Regions from separate parts of the Cupriavidus sp. YAF13 genome, predicted to be linked through region 2. Evidence: riboswitches for the same ligand, from Rfam matches in the RefSeq annotation. Region 2 holds a riboswitch; the other holds the start of a gene.
What was found. Region 2 has a riboswitch for cobalamin ahead of AB4061_RS24395 (TonB-dependent receptor). Riboswitches for the same ligand answer to the same signal wherever they lie in the genome.
Positions count from the first base shown of each region.

Region 1: it holds a riboswitch for cobalamin, as region 2 does, so the genes downstream of both, AB4061_RS10000 (TonB-dependent receptor plug domain-containing protein) here and AB4061_RS24395 (TonB-dependent receptor) in region 2, are expected to answer to the same signal.

Region 1 is NZ_JBFRDD010000009.1:36,686-40,478, reverse strand. Features, by position in the region: gene AB4061_RS10000 (TonB-dependent receptor plug domain-containing protein) at 1-1,409, opposite strand, end outside; cobalamin riboswitch at 1,508-1,752, opposite strand; gene AB4061_RS09995 (hypothetical protein) at 1,961-2,278, shown strand; gene AB4061_RS09990 (cell division protein ZapA) at 2,275-2,616, shown strand; RNA gene ssrS (6S RNA) at 2,930-3,140, shown strand; gene AB4061_RS09980 (EVE domain-containing protein) at 3,324-3,793, shown strand, end outside.
Region 2 is NZ_JBFRDD010000032.1:113,869-117,661, forward strand. Features, by position in the region: gene AB4061_RS24395 (TonB-dependent receptor) at 1-2,045, opposite strand, end outside; cobalamin riboswitch at 2,171-2,428, opposite strand; gene AB4061_RS24400 (methyl-accepting chemotaxis protein) at 2,733-3,793, shown strand, end outside.

The DNA of each region.
Region 1 (3,793 bases), on a different contig from region 2:
GGCTTGATGCCCCGCTGGCCGTAGCCAGGATAGTAGAGCTCGTTGAACGTCGGCGCGCGGAAGGCATTGCTGGCGTTGGCGATCAGCTTGAACGCATTGGTCAAGTTATAGCCGTAGCCGGCGAAGTAGCTGGCCTGGCTGCCAAAGTCCGAGTAATGGTCGTTGCGCACGTTGAGCTGCAACTGATGCTTGCCCAGGCGTCCGTCGTAGCCGCCAAACACCGAGGTCACGTTGCGGTTGGGCGCGGCATAGGTGCTGGAATCGAACTCCTGCTGCAGGTATTCGGTGCCGAACAGCAAGGTGTGCGTGGGTGCCAGCGCGTATTCGTTCTGCCAGGTGTACTGGCGGTTACGTGTATTGAAGCGGCTGTCGAACAGGCCGTTCTTGGTGTTCTCGCTGCGATCCTCGCTCTGGGCCACCTTGAAGTGCGTGCTCCAGTCCCGGGTAATCTTGCCGTTGACGAAGGCGGATACCGTGTACAGCTCGCTGTTCATCCACCAGACATCGGTCGGCTTGCCCACCGTGCTGTCGTAGGAGAGCTTGCTCTTCGAATAGTAAGCGGTGACGCCGGCGTCCCAGTCGCTGGTGAAGCGATGCTTGACCTGGCCCGATACGCTCTTGTTGTCGTAGGGGTTGTCGTTGGGGTTGGCCTTGGGCTGCTGCTTGGTGTTGATCGCCGAGAAGCCGTCGGTCTTGATGGCCGAGCCGGTGATATTGAACGACGTGTCGCCGATCTGGCCGCCGTAGCCCACCGTGCCCTGGCGCGTATTGTTGCTGCCGTACTCGATCTGCGCGTTGGCCGCCGGGGCCTGGCCCGCGCCGCTCTTGGTGAAGATCTGCACCACGCCGCCGATCGCATCCGAGCCGTACAGCGCGGAGACGTTGCCCCGCACGATCTCGATGTGGTCGATCTGATCGGGCAGGATGTTCGACAACTGGGCCGTGCCGCTGCTGGCCGACGAGACACGCACGCCGTCGATCAGGATCAGCGTCTGGTTGCTGTTGGCCCCGCGCATGAACAGGGTGGTATTGGAACCCAGGCCGCCATTGGCGGCAAACTCCACGCCGGCTTGCGTGCGCAGCAGCGAGCGTAGATCGATCGCCTGCGAGTTGACGATGTCCTGCCGGGTCACCACGGTCGTGTGCGGCAGCGCTTCGGTGATCGGCTGGGGAGTGCGATTGGCACTGACCACCACCGGCGTGAGCTGCGCGTCGGCGGCCGGCTGCACGGCGGCGGCCTCGCTGGCCTGGGCCATGGCGGCGCCGGGCGCGCACACGGCGAGCAGGGCCAGCAAGGCGACAGGCGTGGCACAGACTTGTCGGGAGACAGAAACGGAAACAGAAACGGGGGCGGTGGCGGGGCGCGCCGGCAATGCCGGACGGCTCGACCTGTAAGACGATGAGCGCATGATGCGGATTGTGGGAGAGAGCTGCCTGGTCCGTTCCCCCGCGGACCGTCTGGCGACGAAGCGCGCCGCTGGCTTGCGCGGCAAAAAGCAGCGGAGGGCGGCGCACTCTCGTTCAGGCCGGTATCCGGGCTGACGACACCAGTCCGACCGCCTTCCCGAACCTTGCGGTTCAGTGGCTGAGTGGTCGGCCTTGCGATCTTGCGATCACGGTCGCTTACCGTTGCGGGGGCAGCACAGGTTGGCTCGGCCCTGCCCTGGCGGCGGTGGCTGGCTCCCTGTTTCCCGTTGAACTGCAACCCTGTAGTGAATAGGATTACGAGCACCTGGAACGTGCGCGAGTGTAGGCAGTTTCGAGGCAAGCGTCAATGCCGCGGCAAAACGGGGGGAAAGCGCCTGGAAACAGGCATAAAGCCGCCGCCACGGATGCCGTTAAACGACGATGCATGCAACTTCGGCGCGCAGGCCCGGTCACACACGTCTGCGTTCGCCGTCCGCACGATAGCGCTTGGGCTAAAATCCCAGAACCCGAGACCCTAGATATGACAGGCTCTATGCTCACCGAACTCGAACAACTCGCCGCCAAGATCGGGCGTGTGCTGCACCATGCCGATACCCTGGCGGCGGAGAACCAGCGGCTGCGGGAGGAGATCGAACGCCTGCAGGCCGACGCCAGCCAGCTGCGCGGCGACCGTGAAGCCATGGCCGCCGACCGCGAGCTGCTCAATATCAAGATCGAGGAAGCGCAGCTGCGCATCCAGTCGATCCTGGACAAGCTGCCCACCGCCAGCGACGCCCGCCAGCTCGACCTGCTGGGCGAAGGCGATGCGGCCAGCCGCGCCGAACAGAAGGCACCCGGAGAAAACGCATGAGCAATAAGCAAGTCGAAGTGATCATTGCCGGCCAGTCCTACCGGTTCGCCATTGCCGCCGACAACGAGGCCGCGCTGCTGGAGGCCGTGGCACTGGTAGACGGCCAGATGACGCGGCTCAAGGGCGGGGTATCCGCCAAGGGCGTGGAACGCGTTGCCGTGATGGCCGCGATCAGCATCGCCTCGGACCTGCTCTCGCTCAAGCGCAAGCAGCAAGAAGATGGCGCGATTCCCGTTGATGCAGTGCGTGCGCGCATTCGCGAGCTGAACGAACGCGCGGACGAAGCCCTGCGCCAGTACGCGCATGTGGGCACCAATTCGCCCGTGCCGCGCAACTGATGTCCTGCCCTGCGCCGGCGGTGTACCGCACGGCACAGGTAGGCAGCGATACGCGCGTGATTTCGGCCCGATGTGCCCCACATGCCGCGCGCGTCAGCAAAATGTAACGACACGCAAAGACGGGCTTGGTATGGAAAGCCTCGCGGTGTATAGTGGAGCCAAGCCGCACCAAGCCACATAGCTGCGGTACCTTAGGTCGGGTTATCGCGCCTGACCGCCGTTTTCATCCCATCCAAGTTAGAAACGGCAAACGTCTGACAGCCGTGCCAAAGCAGTATGCGTTTGGCAGTGCAAAAAAGTCAGACGTTTGACAGTTTCCCTGCCTGGTTCGTCAGGATCATATTCCTTGAACCGATAAGCATTTGTTGGTGCGGGATTATGCCGTGTGGGCGAGCGCGTCGCATGGTTCATAGTTGCAGTCTGGACTCCCTGAACCGGTGATGTACCCGAAATGCGGCTTCCGCAGCCACTCTGAACCTCACTTGGGTTCAGGATGCCGATCCAGCGGCCGAGGCGGGGACCCCTCTAAAGGCGGTGGTTATTCAACCACCGCCTTTTCCTTTTGCGGCGCAGGTTGACCTGCGTTGCCTCTGCAGTGCCCTCCCTCTGTGTTTGCGCCACGGCCCACATCCGCCAGACGGTTTTCTTTTGGCCGTGCTTGCTGCACCATATCGCTGTCGCCAACGTCACGCCCGCCCTGCCCGCCCATGAGCCGATCCACGCAAGCCAATGCCGCCGCGCGCGCCCGCCAGTACTGGCTGATGAAGTCGGAACCCGACGAGGCCAGCATCGATACGCTAGCCGAACGCGGCACCCTGCCATGGACCGGCGTGCGCAACTACCAGGCCCGCAACTTCATGCGCGACGGCATGCAAATTGGCGACGGCGTGCTGTTCTATCACTCCTCCTGCCCACAACCCGGCATTGCCGGCCTGGCCGAGGTCAGCTCGCAGCCCTACCCCGATCCCACCCAGTTCGACCCGAAGAGCGATTACTACGACGCCGCCGCCAAGCTGGATGCACCGCGCTGGATGCTGGTTGACGTGCGCTTTGTCGGCAAGGGCCCGCTGATCTCGCTGGCCGACCTGCGCGCGCATGACGAACTGGCCGACATGGTCGTGCTACGCCGTGGCAACCGGTTGTCGATCACGCCGGTGACCCCGGCCGAATGGCGATT
Region 2 (3,793 bases):
TTGCCCACGTAGCGCAGGCCGCTGCCTACCTGCCACTGCGGTGCGAAGGCCCACGTCAGCCACAGGTTGGCCGCCTGCTGCGCAACGCTGGTGGGCACATTGCCATTGCGCGAGACCAGCGCGCCGTTCACGCTTTCCGCGAAGTTGTCGTAGCGGGCGCGCAGCACGGTGCCGTTGGCTTCCAACCGCAACCCGCGCATGAGTTCCACGCTGACCGAGGCCTCCAGCCCGCGCGAGGATTGCTCGCCCACCTGCACCGCCAACGCCGGGTTGTTGGCGTCGCGTGTCAGCAGGTTCTTCTTGACGATCTGGTAGGCGGCAAAAGTCCACTCGCCGCGCTGGTTCCAGAACGATTGCTTGACCCCGGCTTCGATCTGCCGCCCGGCGGCCAGCTTGAAATCCTTCTGTGCGTCCGAGGTGGAGATCAGTGCGTTCAGCGGATCGGTGGCGGTGGCGTACTGCGCATACACCGACAGGGCTGGCGTGAATGCGTAGACGGTGCCCGCGCGCCACGTGACGTTGTTGAAGCTGCGGGTCCAGTCGTCGCCCGTGAGCAGGTTGCCGCGTTCCAGCTGGGCATGGTCCAGCCGCACGCCGCCAATCACCGACCATTCCCGGGTCAGCTTGAGGCGGTCCTCGCCAAACAGCGCGGCTTGCGTGGTGTGGGTGCGAAAGCGCGGCGACGTGACAACGCCTGGCGGGCTGAAGAACTGGCCCGGGTCGAACTGGTAGGCATTGACCGTGGATGCGCCGCCATAGGGCGAGTTGCTGCTATTGGTGTAGTTGATGCGGTTAACGTCGAACCCCACCATGGCGGTATTGGCCATGCCGAACAACTGGCCATCGATCTTCAGGTCGGCGCGGTTGCCCACCTGTTCCTGGTCGTGCAGGATCTCCAGGTAGTCGGTGCGGCGCACCTGGCCCGTCGCGGGCAGGAAGGTATAGGACTCGGCGTCGCGCCAGTGGCGCTGGCTGGTGAGGTAGTAGAACTGGTTGCGCACCGTGACCCGCTCGTTGGGCTGCCACTGCGCCGCGAGCCGGGTCCAGCGGTCGCGGTAGGTGATGTCGGCATCGCCAACGTTGTAGTTCTTCTTGCGCAGCGAGGTGTCCAGGCCGCCGCCCGCCAGCGGCGTGCCCAGGTATTGCATCGGGTGCTGGTCGGCATCGTCATAGGACAGCGTCAGGTTGAACTCGGGCGATACGTCTAGCCGCACCGCGGCCGACACCGCCAGGCTGCGCGAGTCGCCCCGGTCCACCCAGCCGCCGGAGCGGTTATAGCTGGCGTTGAAGCGGTAGGAGAGCGTCTCGTTGACTGCGCCGCCGCTGTCGAACGCCGCGCGTGCTGTTCTTTGCGTGCCGCCGGTGAGCTGCAGCTCGTTGGCGATCGGCGCGCGTATCGGCTTCTTGGGGATCACGTTGACCACGCCGCCGATCGCGCCTTCGCCAACCATGACCGAGGCCGCGCCGCGCAGCACTTCGATGCGGTCCACGGACCAGGTATCGAAGGGGAAGGTGACGGTGCCGGAGGCCACGTAGAGGCGCGTGCCATCGTACAACTGCATCACCGAGCCTTGGCCTGCGAAGCCGCGTGCCGCGAGCGCCGTGCCGCCGTTGCCGGGCGCGCCATTGGACGTGATGCCGGTGGCGCGGGTCACGGCCTCGCGCAGCGACAAATCGCCGCGTTCGCGAATGGTGTCGCCGGACAGGACTTCCACGCTAGCGGGCGTTTCCAGCGGGGTCAGGCCAAGGCGGCTGCCGGTGCTGGTGGGCTCGGACAGCGCGAGCCCGGGCGGCTGCGAGGCGCTGCTGACTACCACCGCCGGTAGCATCGTGCTGCCGCGCGACGGCTGCGATTGCGCTCGCTCCGAAGGTTGCGCATCGTCCGCCGCCCAGGCGGCATCGGCGCCGAGGCCGGCGAAGGCCCCCAGCGATAGCGCGAGCGCGCAACGATGCGCGAGCTGGCGCGGCTTGGGCGCATGACGACATTTGCGTGGCGTGACGGCCGCCGGCGAGGCGGTACGGGCAATGCGAGGGCGCGCGGACATGAACTTTCCATCATTGGCCGCGGGCGACCCCGCCCGGCGGCAATAAACGAACCAGCCGCGGACGAGCGCGCAGTGACTGCCAGACGCGTGGCCAGCCGTCTCACGCCTGGCCGCCCGTCCGCAGCCCCGGTGATCGGTCGAAGGCCGGTATCCGGGCTTGCAGGGGGACGCCTGCCGCTGGGGCGCGTCCGGGGTGCCGCCTTCCCGCGCGATGATGCGCAGTGGCTGCCGCGGCCTGTTGGCGCGGCGTGACACCTTTGTACCTGCTGACCGTTGCGGGGGCAGCACAGGATTAGCCGCGGCATGGCCGGCGGCGCACCTGTTTCCCGTTTAACCCCCGCCGCGCGCTGCGCGCCGGAGGCACCTTCGAACCCTTGGCAGTCCACTTGCAAGGCAATTGCAAGTCAATTGCAATTGCTGGGTGGAATGCGAGGCGCATTGTAGCCGTATTTGCGCTGCTTTCGGGGGCGGATGGCAGGCGTTTTCTTTGCACCGTGCGAGTGCGCTGGCGTTTCAGCCTGGCGCAACCTGTCGCCATTTTGGTGCTTCATGCGGCATTTTCTGCGCTTCGAGGCCTTTCGTGCCGTCCTGCCGCGCCTTTCGCTAAAGAAGGCGAGCCCGGCTCCGATATCCGGAGATGCCGCATGCCTCCTGCATGACTGGCGATTGCCCCGAGAAGCGAGTGCCATGAATCGTCTGACCCTGCGAAAAAAGCTGTGGATTCCCCTTGTGCTGGCCTGGCTCGGCCTGCTGTTGCTGACCGTGATGCATGCCTTCCAGACCCGCCAGCTGCAAATGGCCGATCGCCGCAGCGAGCTGGCTAATATCGTCGACATGTCGCTCTCGCTGGTGCGCGACTATGCCGAGCAAGCGCGCCAGGGCAAGATGTCCGAGGCCGATGCCAAGGCCCAGGCCACGGCCCGCGTCGCCGCACAGCGTTATGGCAAGGATGGCTACATCACCATCGTCGGCGCGGATTCCGTGCTGTTGATGCATCCCATCAACGCCAAGCTCAACGGCAAGAACATGAGCGACTTCAAGGACGCCAAGGGCAACGCCTTGTACGCCGATATCGCGGCCCGCGGCGCGTCGGCCGACGGCGCGGGCCACCTGGACTACTGGTGGCCCAAGCCGGGCAGCGACCAGCCCAGCCCCAAGATCGGCTACGTGGCGCGCTTCAAGCCGTGGGGCTGGGATCTGGTCGCCGGCACGTATATGGATGACGTGCAAGCGCAGTTCCGCGCCTCGCTCTATCAATCGCTGGGGCTGCTGGTGCTGCTGGGCATTGTGATTTCCGCGGTGGCTACGCTGCTGATCCGCAGCATCCAGAGCTCGGTGGGCGGCGAGCCCGCTACCGCCGCGGCCCTTGCCTTGCGCATGGCCAGCGGCGACCTCACGGCGCGCGTCGAAACTCACCCGGACGACCGCTCCAGCCTGATGTACGCCATTGGCCATATGCGCGACCAGCTCGCCGGCACGGTGGCGGGCATCCAGCAATCGGCCGATTCCATCACCTCGGCGGCCCAGGAGATCGCTTCGGGCAATAGCGACCTGTCGAGCCGCACCGAGCAGCAGGCGGCCTCGCTGCAGCAGACTGCCGCCAGCATGGAGCAGATCACCGCGACGGTGCGCCAGAATGCCGACAACGCCAAGGAGGCCAGCCAGTATGTGTCCGACGCCTCGCAGATCGCGCAGCAGGGCGGCAGCGTGGTCAGCCAGGTGGTGGACAAGATGCGCGGCATCACCGC